Regions from separate parts of the Citricoccus sp. SGAir0253 genome, predicted to be linked through region 2. Evidence: predicted binding sites of a transcription regulator. Region 2 holds the regulator's gene; the other holds the start of a gene.
What was found. The regulator HspR, encoded in region 2, represses chaperone genes until heat shock. The targets are predictions, from matches to a motif close to AAGTTGAGTCNNNNNGACTCAACTT.

Region 1: the regulator HspR is predicted to act here: its motif matches at 6,361-6,385, upstream of E7744_RS11630 (Hsp20/alpha crystallin family protein).

Annotation. Positions count from the first base shown of each region.
Region 1 is NZ_CP039424.1:2,649,624-2,658,784, forward strand. Features, by position in the region: gene hrpB (ATP-dependent helicase HrpB) at 1-169, opposite strand, end outside; gene E7744_RS11610 (SDR family oxidoreductase) at 238-1,167, opposite strand; gene E7744_RS16515 (NAD(P)-dependent oxidoreductase) at 1,239-2,225, shown strand; gene glsA (glutaminase A) at 2,303-4,201, shown strand; gene E7744_RS11625 (heavy metal translocating P-type ATPase) at 4,216-6,147, opposite strand; gene E7744_RS11630 (Hsp20/alpha crystallin family protein) at 6,470-6,964, shown strand; gene E7744_RS11635 (NADP-dependent isocitrate dehydrogenase) at 7,117-9,161, opposite strand, start outside.
Region 2 is NZ_CP039424.1:669,936-679,096, forward strand. Features, by position in the region: gene E7744_RS03025 (Dps family protein) at 170-739, opposite strand; gene dnaK (molecular chaperone DnaK) at 1,096-2,976, shown strand; gene E7744_RS03035 (nucleotide exchange factor GrpE) at 3,107-3,769, shown strand; gene E7744_RS03040 (DnaJ C-terminal domain-containing protein) at 3,814-4,827, shown strand; gene E7744_RS03045 (heat shock protein transcriptional repressor HspR) at 4,824-5,360, shown strand; gene E7744_RS03050 (alpha/beta hydrolase) at 5,342-6,406, shown strand; gene E7744_RS03055 (BCCT family transporter) at 6,518-8,503, opposite strand; gene trmB (tRNA (guanosine(46)-N7)-methyltransferase TrmB) at 8,643-9,161, opposite strand, start outside.

The DNA.
Region 1 (9,161 bases), 1.3 Mb from region 2:
GGGCCGGGAGGGAGTCGGCGAACACGAGCCCGGCGCCGAGCCGCCCGAGGTCGAACGGCGCGGCGCCGTGCACCGCCGCGGGACCGGGGACGTTGGCCGGACCGGGGACGGCGGGGGCGTCGCCGGGGGCGGGCACGGGGGCGGGGGCGTCGTCGGGGGCGGGGGGCATCTCCCCATTGTCCCGGACGGGCCCGGCACCGCCACGGCCGGCCCGGGTCCCGCCCCGGCCCGCTCCCGTCAGGGGGTGGGGGTGCCCCCGTTGGCGTTGAGGGTCTCCCCGCTGACGTAGCTGGACTCCGGGGAGGCCAGGAACACGTAGGCCGGGGCCATCTCCACCGGCTGGCCCGCCCGCCCCAGCGGGGTGTTCTGGCCGAAGACCGGCAGCTTGTCCTTCGGCTGGCCGGCGGTCACCTGCAGCACGGTCCACACCGGCCCCGGGGCCACGGCGTTGACGCGGATCCCGCGCTCGGCCACCTGCTGGGCCAGGCCCTTGGTGAAGTTGTTGATCGCGGCCTTCGTGGAGGCGTAGTCCAGCAGCATCGGGTTGGGCTCGTAGGCCTGGACGGAGGTGGTGTTGATGATCGTGGAGCCCGGGCCCATGTGCCGCAGGGCGGCCCGGCACAGGGTGAACATGGACTTGATGTTGACCTGGAAGGTCTGGTCCACCTGCTCGTCCGTCAGGTCCTCGAGCCTCTCGCGGATGACCTGCTTGCCCGCGTTGTTGACGAGGATGTCCAGCCCGCCGAGGCCCTCGGCGGCGGCGTCCACCAGCCCCGTGCGGTACTCGGCGTCCATGAGGTCCCCGGGCAGGGCGACGGCGGTCCGGCCGGCCTCCTCGATGGCCCGCACCACGCGCCGGGCGTCCTCCTCCTCGTCCGGCAGGTAGGCGATGGCCACGTCCGCGCCCTCGCGGGCGAAGGCGATGGCGACGGCGGCGCCGATGCCCGAGTCGCCGCCCGTCACCAGGGCCCTGCGGCCCTCGAGGCGGCCGAGGCCGCGGTAGGTCTCCAGGCCGATGTCCGGCACCGGCTCGGTCCGCACGTCCAGTCCGGGCTCGGGCTGGTGCTGCTCCGGCGGCGAGACCTTGGGGAACGCCGTGGTCGGGTCACCGCCCGCCAGCTGGTCGGTCTGGGGAACTCCAGTGCTGTTCTTCTCGGTGTCCGTCATGCCCCGACCCTAGGGAGGCCCGGGCGGGCATGACAAGGCGGGGGCGGACACCGCCATGACAGCATGGCCCCATGAGCACCACCGCCACCACCGACCGCCTCCTCGTCCTGCCGCCCGCCGACCGCCGGGCCGGCACACCCTACGCCCGGGCCCACGAGGGCCCGGCCGGCGCCGTGGCGCAGCACGGCGGGACGGTCGTGGAGAACGCCGACGCCTCCCCCGCCGGGGACGGCACCGCCACGGCCCTGGTCCTCGTCCACCCCGTGCCGGTGGAGCAGGTCGAGCAGGCGCTCGCGGCCAACCCCGACGTCACCTGGGTGCAGCTGCCCTTCGCCGGGATCGAGCCGTACGTGCCGCTCATCCGCTCCCGGCCGGACGTCGCATGGACCTCCGCCAAGGGCACCTACGCCCGGCCCGTGGCCGAGCACGCCCTCCTGCTCACCCTCGCCCTGCTGCGCGACCTGCCCGGCCGGCTGCGCGCCACCGGGTGGGGGACGCCCGGCGGCCGCACCCTGGACGGGATGGAGTGCGTGGTGGTCGGCGGGGGCGGGATCGCCCGCGAGTACGTGCGCCTGCTGCGCTCCTGGGACACGCGCGTGACGGCCGTGCGCCGCCGGGCCGGGGACGTGCCCGGCGCGGACCGGACCGTCACCCAGGACCGGCTCGACGAGGTGCTGCCCGGGGCCGGCGTCGTGATGCTGGCCGCCGCCTCCACCGACCTGACCCGGGGGATGATCGGGGCACGCCAGCTGGAGCTGATGTCCCCGGAGGCGGTGCTCGTCAACGTCGCCCGGGGCACCCTCGTGGACACCGGGGCGCTCGTGGACGCCCTCGCCGCCGGCTCGATCCACGGGGCGGGGCTGGACGTCACCGAGCCGGAACCGCTGCCGGACGGACACCCGCTGTGGAGCGAGCCGCGCTGCATCGTCACGCCGCACACCGCGGACACCCCGGAGATGTGCATCCCGCTGCTGGACGCCCGCATCCGGCGCAACCTCGCCGCGCGCGCCGGCGGCGGGGAACTCGAGGGCCTCGTGGACGTGGAGGGCGGGTACTGAACCACCCGCGGCCACCGGCGCGGACACCGGGCGCAGACCGGGATCCGCGCGGTCCCGCGCGGCATAGGCTGGGAGCCATGAGATCACCGGTGCAGGACTACCTCGAGCGGCTGCTGGACGAGCTCCGCCCCCAGGACGGCGGACAGCCCCACCAGGCGATCCCCGCCACGGCGGACATGGACCCGGAGCTGTACGGCGTGGCCCTCACCACGGTGGACGGGGACTCCTACGCCGCCGGGGACACCGAGCAGGCGTTCTCCCTGCAGTCGATCTCCAAGGCGTTCACCTACGCCATGGCCCTCGAGGACCTGGGGCCGGAGAGGGTGCAGGAGAAGATCGACGTGGAGCCCTCGGGCGATCCGTTCAACGAGATCTCGCTGCAGGCCGGCACCGGGCGCCCGGACAACCCGATGATCAACGCCGGGGCGATCGCCACGACCTCCCTCATCAAGGGGCGCGGGGGCCGCGACCGGATGGGCCGGATCCTCAATACGTTCTCCGAGGCCGCCGGCCGGGAGCTGAAGGTCTCCGAGGGGGTGTTCCGCTCCGAGGACCGCACCGGGCACCGCAACCGGGCGCTGTCCTGGCTGCTGCGCTCCTTCGGGATCATCGAGTCCGATCCCGAGCCCGTGGTGCAGGACTACTTCCGGCAGTGCTCGGTGCTCGTGACCGTGCGGGACCTGTCCGTCATGGCGGCCACCCTGGCCAACCAGGGCGTCAACCCGGTGACCGGCGAGCGCGTGTTCGCCCCGCGCACGGTGCGCTGGGTGCTGTCCGTGCTGTCCACGTGCGGGATGTACGACGACGCCGGCACGTGGGCGATCGAGGTCGGCCTGCCCAGCAAGTCCGGCGTGGGCGGCGGGCTGCTCGTGGTGGTGCCCGGCCAGCTGGGCATCGGCGTGTTCTCCCCGTCGCTGGACGCGCACGGCACCTCCGTGCGCGGGGCCGCCACCGTCAAGCGCCTGGCCACGGACCTGGGCCTGCACTACGGCGACGCCCCGCCCGTGGGCCGCTCCGTCATCCGCGCCTCCTACGACCTGTCCGAGGCCCCCTCCGGGGTGCCCCGCAGCACCGAGGCCCTGCAGGTGATCGAGGCCCACGGCGCCGAGTGCCGCATCGTGGAGATCGGCGGGGACATCGGCTTCTCGGAGGCCGAGACGCTGGCCCGGCTCACCACCGAGCTGCCGGAGTCGGTCCGCACCCTCATGGTGGACGTGTCCAAGGTGGACGACTTCGGCCGCGCGGCCGTGCGCATCCTCAACCAGGTGGTCCGCCTGTTCATCGCGGACGGCCGGGACCTGCTCCTCGTCGACGACGACCGGCGGCTCACCGAGACGATGGTCGAGTCCGCCGAGGGCTCCCCGTACGGGGCCCTGCCCAACCCCTTCGAGGCCGAGGGGGACCGGGAGGCGCGCGCCCGGGACGGGGCCGACGACGCGCCCGCCTTCCGGCTGTTCCTGTCCCGGTCCCTCGCGGTGGAGTGGGTGGAGCAGCGGCTGCTGAACCGGCACGCCCCCGGGCTGCTCCCGGTCGGGCGGCAGGACCCGGCCCGGTCGCCCCTGCTGGAGCTGTTCACGGCGGCGGACGCGCGGACCCTGGCCGACTTCATGGAGACGCGCGACTACCGGCCCGGGCAGGTCATCCGCCGGGCCGGGCAGCCCTTCGGGGGGATCTACTTCATCACCTCGGGCCAGGTGGAGCTCACCGCCCAGGGCTCCGGCGGGCGCCGCTACCGGCAGGTGTTCCTCTCCCCCGGGATGATCTTCGGCGAGATCGCGCTGGGCCAGGCCGGGCGGCAGGTCACCACCGTGCGCGCCGTGGGCCCGGTCACCACGCAGGTGCTCACCGCCCAGGTGATCTCGGCCCTGGAGGAGTCCGACCCCCGGCTGGCCATCAAGCTGTGGTCCGCGCTCGCCCGGGACGCCTACACGACCGTGGAGCAGATGATCCGGGAGACCGGCGCGCGCAGCGACTGACCGGCGGCCGGGCCTCAGCCGGCCCGGGCGTCCGCCGGCTCGGCGGCGGTGCGGTCCACCAGGACGCCGGCGTCGACGCCCTCGTGGCGGCCGGGCCGCATGGCCCGCAGCGAGTTCAGGATCGCCACGGCGTCCACGAGCTCCTGGGACAGCGCGCCGGCGACGGCCGGGATGAGGCCGAACGCGGCGACCACCATGAGCACCAGGGACAGGGCGATGCCCGTCCAGATCGACTCGCGGGCCACCCGCAGGGTCCGCCGGCCCACCGCGACGGCGACCGCCACCCGGGAGACGTCGTCCCGGATGACCACGACGTCGGCCGTCTCGGAGGCGGCGGTCGACCCGCGCGCGCCCATGGCGACCCCGACGTCGGCGACCGCCAGCACCGGGGCGTCGTTGACGCCGTCGCCCACCATCATGACCGGACCGGGGGCGGCCTGCCGCACGATCCGGACCTTGTCCTCGGGCAGCAGCTCGGCGTGCACCTCGGTGATCCCGGCCTGGTCGGCCACGTACCGGGCCGTGGCCTCGGCGTCCCCGGTGAGCATCATCCGGCTGTGCACGCCCAGCCGGTCCAGCGCGGCCAGCGTGGCCGGGGCGTTGGCGCGCAGCCGGTCGGAGAGGATGAGCGTGCCCGCGAAGACGCCGTCCACCCCCACGTAGACGGCGGACTCGCCCGGCCGCAGCTCGGCCGGGACCAGGCCCGGGGCGTGCCGGCGCACGTAGGCGGGCTTGCCCACGATGACCCGCCGGCCCCCGAGCAGGGCCGTGACCCCGTGCGTGGCGACCTCGCCGGCCTCCGTGGCGGTGAGCAGCCCGAGCCCGCCGTCCTCCGCGGCGGCACGGATCGAGTCGGCGAGCACGTGCACGGAGTACTGCTCGGCGGAGCCGGCCAGCCGGAGCAGCTCCCGGGCGGTGAGGACCTCCCCGCCCGCCGGGGTGCGGGCCGGGCGCACGTCCAGCAGCTCGGGGCGGCCGTAGGTCAGGGTCCCCGTCTTGTCGAAGGCCACCGTGCGGGCGGAGCCGAGGGCCTCGATGGTGCCGCCGGACTTGACGATCACGCCGTTGCGCGCGGCCCGTGACATGCCGCCGAGGAACGCGACGGGGGCCGCGATGAGCAGGGGGCACGGGGTGGCGACCACGAGGACCTCGGCGAAGCGGACGGGGTCCCCGGAGGCCCACCACGCGATGCCGCCGATGAGGTAGGCCACCACCGTGAACGGCACGGCGTACCGGTCCGCCAGCCGCACGAGCGGGGCGCGCGAGCCGGCGGCCTCCTGGACGAGCGCCAGGATCCGGGCGTACTGGGAGTCCGCCGGGCGCGCGGTGGCCTCCAGGACCACGGCCTGCTGGCCGTTGAGCGCCCCGGAGAGGACCTCGTCCCCGCTGCGGCGGAGCACGGGCAGGGACTCCCCGGTGAGCGAGGACTCGTCGAACTCCGCCTCGACCACCCGCCCGTCGGGGCCGGGGGCCAGCAGCCCGTCCACCGGGACGACCTCGGCGGGGCGCACGAGCAGGCGGTCGCCGACCTCGACGGCCTCGAGGGGGACGTCCTCCGCGGCGCCGTCCGGCAGCAGCCGGTGGGCAGCCTGCGGGGCCCGCTCCAGCAGGGCGGAGAGGTTCTTCCGGGCCCGGCCGGCGGCGAAGTCCTCGAGCGCCTCGCCCCCGGTGATCATCAGGCACACCACGAGCGCGGCGATGTACTCCCCGACCAGGAGGGTGGCCGCGATGGCGGTGACGGCCAGGACGTCCACGCCCCAGTGCCCGCGCAGCAGGTCCCGCACCATGCCCACGGAGACCCAGAGCCCGACGGCGGCCCCGAAGGCCGTCGCGACCCAGCGTGCGGGCCCGGACTGGCCCGAGGACTCGAGCGCGAGCACCACGGCCAGCGCGAGCAGCGTGAGCGAGACCCACGGGTAGGACCGGATGGCTCCCCACGTCTTCATGGCCCTCCTCGGCTCCCCCGGCGCCGTCGACGGCGTCCCTCGGCCCCATTCTCCTCGCGGGAGGGGGGTGGTTCCAGCACGCCGAGGCCACCCCGTCCCGGGGCGGCGGATCCTTGCCCCCGCCGGGGCGCCACGGCACGCTGGCGGTGGGCGCCGGACCGGGGCGGGACCGGGGACTCGGCGTCAGAAGCTGGGAGTTTCCTGAGATTCACAGACTTGAGTGAATAGCACTCAGGTCTCTCGTGTTGTACTGGGTGCACGGTCCGGAGACGGGCCGTCCACCTACCTTGTCCGCCCGTGAGCAACGAACCAGGAGAGCATGATGGCCACTCGAATCGATCCCTTCCGCGAACTCGACCGCCTGGCCGGGCAGCTGCTGACCAGCGGCCGGGGCCTGCGCCAGATGGCGATGGACCTCTACAAGGACGGCGACACCTACGTCGTGGAGGCCGACCTGCCCGGCGTCGATCCCTCGTCCGTGGACGTGGACGTGGACGGGCAGCTGCTGACCATCCGCGCGGAGCGCAAGCCCGTGGTCAACGACCGCGAGGGCGTCCAGTGGATCACCCGTGAGCGCGAGTACGGCAGCTACGTCCGCCAACTGAACCTCGGCCAGGACGTGGACCTGGACAACATCGCGGCCACCTACGACCACGGCGTCCTGAAGGTGTCCATCCCGATGTCCCCGAAGGCCCACCCGCGCAAGATCAAGGTCGCCACCGGCAACGGCAGCGAGTCCATCCGGGCGAGGCACTCCGAGGACACCGTCCAGGGCCAGGTCGAGCAGGGCGGCCCGCAGGTCGACCCGAACGGCTGACCCCTCCCTGCCCGAGCGTCGTCCCGGCGCCGGGACGACGAATGCCCCGTGGGGCCCGGGTCCGGGCCCCACGGGGCATCCTCTGGGGTGTCCGGCCCAGCGGCCGGCCGCCCGTGCGCCGGTCCCCGCACGCTGCGGGGACCGGCCGCGCATCACACGGCCAGCCGGTCCACGATCTCCTGGACGATGCCGTTCAGCGTGGCCGAGGGGCGCATGGCCTCGGACACCTTCTCGCGGGACGGGCTGTAGTAGCCCTCGATGTCCACCGGCGCGCCCTGGACCGAGTTCAGCTCCTCCATGATGCGCTGCTCGTTCTCGGCGAGCTTCGCGGCGATGTCCCGGAAGCTGGCCGCGAGGTCCGCGTCCTCGGACTGGCGGGCGAGCTCCTGGGCCCAGTACAGCGCCAGGTAGAAGTGCGAGCCGCGGTTGTCGATCTCCCCGACCTTGCGCGAGGGATTGCGGCCCTCCTCCAGGAACGTTCCGGTGGCGCGGTCCAGGGTGTCGGCCAGGACCTGGGCGCGGGCGTTGCCGTTGGCCACGGCCTCGTGCTCGAAGGACACGGCCAGCGCGAGGAACTCGCCCAGGGAGTCCCAGCGCAGGTGGTTCTCGGCGAGGAACTGCTGGACGTGCTTCGGGGCGGAGCCGCCGGCGCCGGTCTCGAACAGCCCACCGCCGTTGATCAGCGGCACGATCGAGAGCATCTTGGCGGAGGTGCCCAGCTCGAGGATCGGGAACAGGTCGGTCAGGTAGTCGCGCAGGACGTTGCCGGTCACGGAGATGGTGTCCTGGCCGCGGCGCAGGCGGTCGATGGTGAAGTGCGTGGCCTCCGGGGGGGCCATGATCTCGATCTGCAGCCCCACGGTGTCGTGCTCCGTGAGGTACTGCCGGACCTTGGCGATGAGGTTCGCGTCGTGGGCGCGGTTCTCGTCCAGCCAGAACACGGCCGGGGTCTGGGAGGCGCGGGCACGGGTGACGGCCAGCTTGACCCAGTCGCGCACCGGCACGTCCTTGGTCTGGCAGGCGCGCCAGATGTCACCGGCCTCGACCCGGTGCTCGATCAGCACGGCGCCCGAGCCGTCCACCACCTGGACGGTGCCGGCCTCCTCGAGGATGAAGGTCTTGTCGTGCGAGCCGTACTCCTCGGCCTTCTGGGCCATCAGGCCCACGTTCGGCACGGTCCCCATGGTGGTCGGGTCGTAGGCGCCGTTGGCCTTGCAGTCGTCGATGACCACCTGGTAGATGCCCGCGTAGGAGGGGTCCGGCAGCACCGCGAGGGTGTCCTGCTCCTGGCCGTCCTTGTTCCACATGTGCCCGGAGGAGCGGATCATCGCCGGCATGGAGGCGTCCACGATCACGTCCGAGGGCACGTGCAGGTTGGTGATGCCCTTGTCCGAGTTGACCATGGCCAGGTCCGGGCCGTTGGCGTAGCCGGCCTCGATCTCGGCGCGCACGCCCTCGGCCACCTGCGGGTCCAGGGCGTCCAGTCCGGAGAGGATGGCAGCGAGCCCGTCATTGGCGCTCAGTCCGGCGGCGGCGAGCTCGGCGCCGTACTTCTCGAACACGCTCGGGAAGTAGGCCTTCACCACGTGGCCGAAGATCACCGGGTCGGAGACCTTCATCATGGTGGCCTTCAGGTGGGTGGAGAACAGCACGCCCTCCTCCTTGGCGCGCTTGACCTGCGCGGCCAGGAACTCGTCCAGGGCCTTGGCGGACATGAAGGTGCCGTCCACGATCTCCCCGGCCAGCACCGGGAAGTCGTCCTTGAGCACGGTGGTCTCGCCGGAGCCGTCCACGAACTGGATGCGGATGGTCCCGTCCTCGGGGATCACCACGGACTTCTCGTTGTGGAAGAAGGCGTCGCGCTTCATGTAGGCGACCGTGGTCTTGGAGTCGGCCGACCAGGCGCCCATGGAGTGGGGGTGCTTGCGCGCGAAGTTCTTCACGGACTGGGGCGCGCGGCGGTCGGAGTTGCCCTCGCGCAGCACGGGGTTCACGGCCGAGCCCTTGACCTTGTCGTAGCGGGCGCGGGCGTCCTTCTGCTCCGGGGTGGCCGCCTCGTCCGGGTAGTCCGGCAGGGCGTAGCCGTCGGCCTGCAGCTCGGCGATCGCGGCCTTGAGCTGCGGCACGGAGGCGGAGATGTTCGGCAGCTTGATGACGTTGGCGTCGTCGGTCTTGACCAGCTCACCCAGCTCGGCGA
Region 2 (9,161 bases):
GACCCTCGGCACCCGGGCCGCGGGGCCCGGGCCGCGGGGCCCGAGGCCCGGGTTCCGCGCCGGGGCGGGCGGGGCCACGGCGACCGTGCCCGCACGAGCGGGGCCCCGGCATCGGGAGGATGCCGGGGCCCCGCTCGGGCCGTCCGCCCCGCGCGGCGGGGCGTGGCGGTCAGGACTTCTTGCCGGTGCTCTTCCGCGCCGCGCCCTTCTCCGTGGTCTCCCCGGCGGAGCTCAGCTCGCCGGCCTCGTTGGTCAGGAACGCCCGCAGGAACCACTGGAACTGCTCGAGGGCGCCGGTCTGGCCGATGAGGATGTCCTCGGTGACCGGGTCGAGCTTGCCGACCTCCTCGACCGCGTTGCGGTGGTCGCCGATGACCCCGTCGTAGACCTGGTCCAGGGCCGCGATGTGGGCGATGGTGTCCGCCCGGCCGAGGTCGTAGTCGTCCCACGTGCGCTCGGCCACGAGGGCGCCCGGGGTGCCCTTGGGGGAGACACCCAGGGTGGCCATGCGCTCGGCCAGCACGTCCACGGCCGCGCGGACCTCCTCGATCTGCGGGTCCAGCATCTCGTGCACGCCGATGAAGTTCCGGCCCACCACGTTCCAGTGCGCGTGCTTCAGGGTCAGCTGCAGGTCGTTGAGCGCGTGCAGGCGCATCTGCAGGATCTCGCCGACGCGGTGGCCGTCCTCGAGCTCGAGTCCGGGAACCGTGTACCGGGCGGTGGTGTCCTTGGCTGCCATGATGACTCCTTTCCGTGCGGCGCCGGCCGGTCGGGCGGGTGCCGCGGTGGGTTGTCCCTTCACTCAAACATCCTTGTGGGAGGCGTGCAAGGAGCGCCCAGCTGGCACTCAGGAAACGGCCAGGCCCTTCCCGGGTTGCTCGGGGGCGGCCCGGGAATGAATCCCCGCGGGGTGCCGTTGTACCCCTCGGCACAGAGTTGAGCCACGTCCGCTCAAGGCAGATTGACAGGGAACTCCCGGACGTGAAACCTTGAGTCCTGAAGGCTCAGGTGGCTGGATGGCAGGTGATCCGCAGGACCGCCGGCCGCCCGTCCCTGGCCTGGCCAACTCGACATCCGTGAAGGAAAGGAACCCCCATGTCCCGTGCAGTGGGAATCGACCTCGGTACCACCAACTCCGTCGTCTCGGTCCTCGAGGGCGGCGACCCCGTCGTCATCGCCAACGCCGAGGGCTCCCGGACCACCCCGTCCGTCGTCGCCTTCTCCAAGTCCGGCGAGGTCCTGGTCGGCGAGATCGCCAAGCGCCAGGCCGTCAACAACCCCGAGCGCACCATCGCCTCCGTCAAGCGCCACATGGGCACCGACTGGACCACCGAGATGGACGGCAAGAAGTACACCCCGCAGGAGATCTCGGCGCGCACGCTGATGAAGCTCAAGCACGACGCCGAGGACTACCTGGGCGAGAAGGTCACCGACGCGGTCATCACCGTGCCGGCGTACTTCAACGACGCGGAGCGCCAGGCCACCAAGGAGGCCGGCGAGATCGCGGGCCTGAACGTCATGCGCATCATCAACGAGCCCACCGCGGCGGCCCTGGCCTACGGCCTGGAGAAGGGCAAGGAGGACGAGCTCATCCTGGTCTTCGACCTCGGCGGCGGCACCTTCGACGTGTCCCTGCTCGAGGTGGGCAAGGACGAGGACGACTTCTCCACCATCCAGGTGCGCGCCACCGCGGGCGACAACCGCCTCGGCGGCGACGACTGGGACCAGCGGATCGTCGACTGGCTCCTGCAGCAGGCCAAGTCCAAGGGTGCCGACCTGTCCAAGGACAAGATCGCCCTGCAGCGCCTGAAGGAGGCCGCCGAGCAGGCCAAGAAGGAGCTGTCCTCGGCCTCGTCCACGAACATCTCGCTGCAGTACCTCTCCGTGACCCCGGAGGGCCCGGTGCACCTGGACGAGCACCTGTCCCGCGCCAAGTTCCAGGACATGACCTCCGACCTGCTGGAGCGCACCCGCAAGCCGTTCCAGGACGTCATCAAGGAGGCCGGCGTCTCCGTCAAGGACATCGCCCACGTCATCCTCGTCGGCGGCTCCACCCGCATGCCGGCCGTGGCCGAGCTCGTCACGGAGCTGACCGCCGGCCAGGAGCCCAACAAGGGCGTGAACCCGGACGAGGTCGTCGCCGTGGGCGCCGCCCTGCAGGCGGGCGTGCTCAAGGGCGAGCGCAAGGACGTGCTGCTGATCGACGTCACCCCGCTCTCGCTGGGCATCGAGACCAAGGGCGGCGTGATGACCAAGCTCATCGAGCGCAACACGGCCATCCCGACCAAGCGCTCGGAGACGTTCACCACGGCCGAGGACAACCAGCCGTCCGTGTCCATCCAGGTGTTCCAGGGCGAGCGCGAGTTCACCCGGGACAACAAGCCGCTGGGCACCTTCGAGCTGACGGGCATCGCCCCGGCCCCGCGCGGCGTGCCGCAGATCGAGGTCACCTTCGACATCGACGCCAACGGCATCGTCCACGTCTCCGCCAAGGACAAGGGCACCGGCACCGAGCAGTCCATGACCATCACGGGCGGCACCTCGCTGTCCGACGAGGACATCGACCGCATGGTGAAGGACGCCGAGGCCCACGCGGCCGAGGACAAGGAGCGCCGCGAGGCCGCCGAGCGCCGCAACCAGGCCGAGCAGACCGCGTACTCCGTGGACAAGCTGCTCAAGGACAACGGGGACAAGCTGCCGGAGGACGTCAAGACCGAGGTCCAGGCCGACGTCGACGCCCTCAAGGCGGCCCTGGATAAGCAGGGCAACGACGACGAGGTCAAGGCCGCGTTCGAGAAGCTGCAGTCCTCCCAGACCCGGATCGGTGAGGCCCTGTACGCCTCCCAGGGCGCCGAGGCCGGCGCCGCCGCCGGGGCCGGGACCGACGGCGGCTCCTCCGCCGGCGGCGCGGGCGACGAGGACATCGTCGACGCCGAGGTCGTGGACGAGGACGAGCCCAAGGGCGAGTCCAAGTAGTCCCCGCGTCCCAGCACCCCTGACACACCCCGGCCCGCCCCAGCGGCGGGCCACCGGACCCGGGCCGGCCGCCCTCGCCCCACGGCGTGGACGGCCGGCCCGGGGGCACCGGAGGAAAGGACCCCAGACCATGCCCCACCACGGACACGACGAAGAGCACGACCAGCACGAGGAGCCGGTGAGCTTCCAGGACAAGCGCCGCATCGACCCCGAGACCGGCCGGGTCCGCCAGCCGCAGGACGTCCCGGCGGAGGACGGCGACGCGCTGTCCCAGGCCGAGAGGATCCTCAACGACGCCGCCGGCGCGGACGCCGCGGACGAGGGCATCACCGGTGCCCAGGAACCGGACGTCGCGGGGGTCTCCGCCCGCGAGGAGGAGCTCCGCGCCGACCTGCAGCGGCTGCAGGCAGAGTTCGTGAACTACAAGCGCCGCGTGGAGCGGGACCGGAACGTGGCCAAGGACGCGGCCATCGTCTCGGTCATCAGCGCCCTGCTGCCGGTCCTCGACGACCTGGACGCCGCGCGCGCCGCCGGCGACCTCGCCGAGGGGCCGTTCGCCGCGATCGCCACGAAGTTCGACGGGGTGCTCGCGGGCTTCGGCCTGGAGCGCCAGGACCAGGAGGCCCTGGGCGGCGAGCCGTTCGACCCGTCCCAGCACGAGGCGGTCATCCGCCAGCCCAGCGCCGAGGTCCCGGAGGAGCACATCGTCCAGGTCTTCCGCAACGGCTACGTCCGTGAGGGCCGGGTGCTGCGGGCGGCCCAGGTGATGGTCTCCGCCGGCGCCGAGGGCTAGTCCCCGCCCCGCCAGGGAACCGACCAGACGCGAAAGGAGGCACCATGGCCTCACAGGATTGGGTGGACAAGGACTTCTACGCCACCCTCGGTGTCTCCAAGGACGCCTCGGAGGCCGACATCAAGAAGGCCTACCGGAAGCTCGCCCGCAAGTTCCACCCGGACCAGAACCCGGGGGACGCCGCGGCCGAGAAGCGGTTCAAGGAGATCACCGAGGCCAATGCCGTGCTCTCGGACCCCGAGGAGCGCCAGCAGTACGACGCCATCCGGGCCATGGGCTCCGGCGCGCGGTTCAGCGCGCCGGGGGCCGGGGCCGGCGCCGGTGCCGCCGGCGGGGGCTTCGAGGACCTCTTCGGCGGCCTGTTCACCGGCGGGGGCGGGCGCAGCCGCTCCTACTCCACGAGCGGTGACATCCCGCCGGAGTTCGCCGACCTGTTCGGCGGCTTCGGCGGCGGGGGCGGGTTCTCCGGCGCCCCGGGCGGCGGCCGCGGCGGCTTCGGCGGCTACGGCACCCCCACCAAGGGCGCGGACCGCACCGCCACCACCACGATCTCCTTCGCCGGGGCGATGCGCGGCACCACCATCTCGCTGCGCGAGCCGGACGGGGACGTCATCGACGTGCGCATCCCGGCCGGCATCCGGGACGGCCAGAAGGTGCGCGCCCGCGGCAAGGGCGCGCCCGGCTCGGCCGGCCCCGGGGACCTCATGGTCACGGTGAAGGTGCGCGAGCACCCGTTCTTCCACCGCGAGGGGGACAACCTGCGCATCCAGGTGCCCGTCACGTTCGACGAGGCGGCCCTGGGCGCCACCATCCAGGTCCCCACGCTGGACGGCCCGGTCAAGGTGCGCGTGCCGGCCGGGTCCTCCTCGGGCCGCGTGCTGCGGGTCAAGGGCCGCGGGGTGAAGACCGCCAGGGCCGCCGGCGACCTGCTCGTGGAGCTGCAGGTCGCCGTGCCGGGCTCCCTGTCCGACGAGGCGCGCGCCGCGGTCGAGGCCTACGCCGCGGCGGCCGCCGGCCACGACCCGCGCGCGCAGCTGGCGGAGAAGGCACGGCTGTGACCACGTCCTGGGAGGAGCCCGTCTACGTCATCTCGGTCGCGGCCGAGCTGGCGGACATGCACCCGCAGACCCTGCGCCAGTACGACCGGCTCGGCCTGGTGGTGCCGCAGCGCCAGGGCGGCCGGCAGCGCCGCTACTCCCGCCAGGACGTGCACCGGCTGCGCACCATCCAGCAGCTCTCCCGCGAGGGCGTGTCCCTCGAGGGCATCCGCCGGATCGTGCAGCTGGAGGGGGAGGTCGAGCAGCTGCAGCGGACCGTGGCCGAGCTGGCCGGGCAGATCCAGGCCTTCCAGGCCTTCGCCCGCTATCCGCGGGTGTTCGCCGCCGGGGCGCAGGGGGACGTCACCACCACGTTCGACGCCGGCCCGGACGCCGAGCACCCCGGCCAGCCCGGGACCCGGCGCGCCGGCCGGCCGGGGCGGCGCGCCCCGCGCCCGCTGCGGCCCGCCGCCGCCATCACCGCGGGGCCGACGACGTCGGCCCTGCCCGCCAGGCCCGCCCCCGGGGTGCTGGTGTGGAAGCCGAAGCGCTGACCCCGGGCCAGGCCGCCCGGCGGGACGTCTGGGACCCCGCCGAGCGGCGGGCCACGCGCGAGCGGCTCCGGGCGGACATGCGCCGCCGGCACCTTCTGGGCCCGCGGCAGCGCTCGGCGCTGGACGGGCTCGTCCACGCCCTCAAGCCCCGGTCGATGGACCCCTCGTTCCCGGCCCGGGTCCTGCTGGCCTACGACCTCGGCAGCGCCCGGCGCCCGGCGGCCGCGGTGGTCGCGGTGGGGGAGCCCGCCACGGCCACGCACATGACGTGGCAGGTCTCCGGGATGGGCGTGTTCGTGCACACCGCGATGTGGGGCAGCGTGCGCGAGGCGGGCCAGCTGTGGGCCGCCCAGCGCGCGGCGGGGGCGGCGGACCCGTGCGTGGTGTCCTGGCTCGGCTACCACCCGCCCGGTCCCTGGGGCGCGCTGGCCGGCCGGCACGCCCTGCGCGGCGGGGCCCGGCTCGCGCTGCACCTGGCCGGGTGGTTCGAGTACCGCGAGCGGCTGGCCGCGGGCCGCGGCGCCGCCCTGGGCGCCCGACCGGGTGCTGGACGTGGCGATGGACCGGGTGCCGCGCCGGCGCCGGTCCCCGCGGCGGGGGCCGCCCTGCCGGTCCACACGGCCGTGGAGGCCCATTCCTACGGCACCCTCGTGGCCGCCCGGGCCCTGCAGATCCTGCAGCGCCGCACCCCACCGCGCTCCGTGGACGCCCTCGTGGTGTCCGGGGCGGTGGGACTGCCGCGCGACCTGGCCGGCCACCCCGAGCTGCTGGGGCTGACCGCGGACCAGGTCTACTTCGCCCTGACCCGGTCCGACTACCTGTCCTGGCTGGGCACCCGCCTCTCGGGACGCCGGCCGTGGCGGAAGGCCACCCGGCTGAAGATCGCGGCGGACGAGGCGCTCGACCTGGCCGCGGCCGTCGGGCACAACACCTCGCGGTTCCGCCCGGACGCCGGGTTCCTCCACCGCGGGCGCGGCTACCGGGACGTGGGCACCGCCTCGCTGTACCGGATCGCCCGGGCCACCGCCGGCCTCGCCGTGGACTGAGCCCGGCCAGACCCCCGGCGGCCCCGGCCGCCGAGGGCGCAGCGGACCGCCGGGCCCGGACCGTCCGGCCCGGCCCCGTGCGCCCGGTCCCGCCGGCTCAGCCCCGCGGGCTCAGCCCCGCCGGGCCGGGCCGTCCGCAGGGGCCCGACCGGCCCCGTCGGCGTCGTCCCCGGGGACGGGATCCCCGGCGGTCCAGCCATCGGCGTAGGTGCCGGTCCCGTAGTCGTAGTCCACGGGCTGGCCCTCCTCGTCCGTGCGCTGGTACCACTCCGTGACCTCATCGGCCGTGGAGTCGAAGTCGGCCCCGGCCCCGCGGCCCTCGGGGGCGCGGCGGACGGAGAGCTCGAAGTCGTCGCCGTGGTCCTCGATGCCCCGGCGGACCGCGTTGGACAGGGCGGTGGCCGCGTAGTCCCGGCGGATGGCGGCCGGGTCCGTGGACAGGTCCCGCAGGAACGCCACGATCATCAGCAGCAGCACCACCGAGAACGGCAGGGCGATGAGGATGGTCAGGTTCTGGAGGCCGGACAGGGCGGACTCCCCGCCGGTCAGCAGCATGACCACGGCGATGCCCATCATGCACAGGCCCCAGAAGACCACGACCCAGGACTTCGGGGCCGGGTCACCCCGGGAGGACAGCGTGCCCATGACCACCGAGGCGGAGTCGGCCGAGGTGATGAAGAAGATGGACAGCACCACCATGATGACGATCGGCGTGAAGCCGGCCCAGGGCAACTGGCCGAACAGGGCGAACAGCAGGGACTCGGGGGAGGCCTCGCCGTCGATGCCCGGTGCCCCGTTGCGGTTCATCCAGATCGCGGCCCCCCCGAAGACGGTGAAGGCGAAGACCAGGATGGCCGTGGGGACCCCGATCACCACGAGCACGAACTCGCGCAGGGTGCGGCCGCGGGAGACCCGGGCGATGAAGACGCCGACGAACGGGGTCCACGCGATCCACCAGGCCCAGTAGAAGGCGGTCCACAGGGACTGGAACTCCACGGTCTCCGCGCCCCAGGAGAGGGACTTGCCCATCATGGCGAAGAACTGGTCGAGATACTGCATCACCCCGGAGGGGAGCAGGTTCAGCATGAACAGGGTCGGCCCGGTGACGAAGACGAAGAGGACCAGCCCCAGCGTCAGGACGATGTTGATGTTGGACAGGTACCGGATGCCGCGGGCCACGCCGGAGACAGCGCTGACGATGAAGGCCGCGGTCAGGACCGACACGATGACGATCAGCCCGCTGTTGCCCAGCCGGCCCGCGCCCGAGACGATCTCCACGCCCTGGCCGATCTGCAGGGCGGCCAGGCCGAGGGCCGCGGCGGTGCCGAACAGGGTGGCGATGATGGCGAAGATGTCCACCAGCCGGCCCGCGAAGCCCTCGGTCTGCCGGGCGCCGAAGAGCGTGCGGAACACCGAGCTGACCAGGGGCACCCGTCCGCGCCGGTAGGAGGCGTAGGCGATGGCGCCGCCGACGAGGGCGTACATGGCCCAGGCATGCAGTCCCCAGTGGAAGTGCGACTGCGCCAGCGCCTGGTGCAGTGCCGCCGGAGTCCGCGCCTCGACCGTCTCCGGCGGCGGCGAGAGGTAGTGCGCCAGCGGTTCGGAGGGACCGAAGAAGAAGAGCCCGACGCCGATGCCCGCGGCGAACATCATGGCGACCCAGGAGAAACGCGAGAACTCCGGCTCCTCGTCGTCGCGCCCCAGCTTGATCCGGCCGAACCGGCTGAAGCCGATGTACAGCATGGCTCCCAGCGCTGCGATCGCGCTGAGGTTGAGCAGCCACGCCGCATGCGTCATCGCCCATCCGAAGGCGGCGGCGGCCGCCACGGAGACGGACTCGGGCGAGGCGACGCCCCAGGCCACGAAGGCCACGACCAGCACGCCGGTCACGCCGAGGACGATCCGGTCCACGCCGAAGCGGTGACGCTGCTCGTCGACACCGATGCCGGGAACCAGCCCGGGGTGGATGTCGTGGGGGTAGACGCTCACGGCGTCGGTGCCGTCGGCTTCCGGGGCCGGCGGATGGCCGTCCGATGGTCGGCCGTCGGGGGTTGCGGGGGAGGACGAGGTGTCGGGCACCCGGGGTCCCTTCGTCATGACCGGGTCCCGGGGGCGGCAGCCGACGCCCGGCGGGCGCTGGCCCGCCCAGGGTCCACGGTCGCTGGTCGGTGTTTCGGCGTCCAAGTATCGCCCGCGGAACGCCCGGCCGCAAAGGCGGTGGCCGGGCTCACACCCCTCAGAGGCGGCGGTAGGCGAGGTCGAAGACCAGCCGGCCGGCCCGCAGGGCCTTGGCCTCGAAGCTCGTCAGGGGGCGCCCGTCGAACCGCGGCGCCCAGCCGCCGTCGTGGTCCACCGGGTCCTCCACGCCCGCCGCGGCGGACGCCTCGCTCAGCCCGGCGCGCGAGCCGGCCGCGTCCGGGGTGATGGGCTGGGCGCCGACCTGCAGCTCCCGGCCCTCCACGCGCACCCGCGTCAGCGGGGACTCCGCACCGGCCGCGCGGCCGGGGTGCAGGTTGGCGAACTCCGGGTGGGCCTCCATGACCGAGCGCATGTGCACGGCGTAGCTGGACCAGTCGGTGGCCAGGCGCAGCACGCCGCCGGGGACCAGCACGCGCGCCACCCGGTCGGCGAAGGCGGGGGAGACGAGACGGCGCTTGTGGTGGCGGGTCTTGTGCCACGGGTCCGGGAAGAAGACCCACACCTGCTGCACGGACCCCGGGGCCAGCAGGTGGTCCAGCACCTCGGGGGCGTTGGC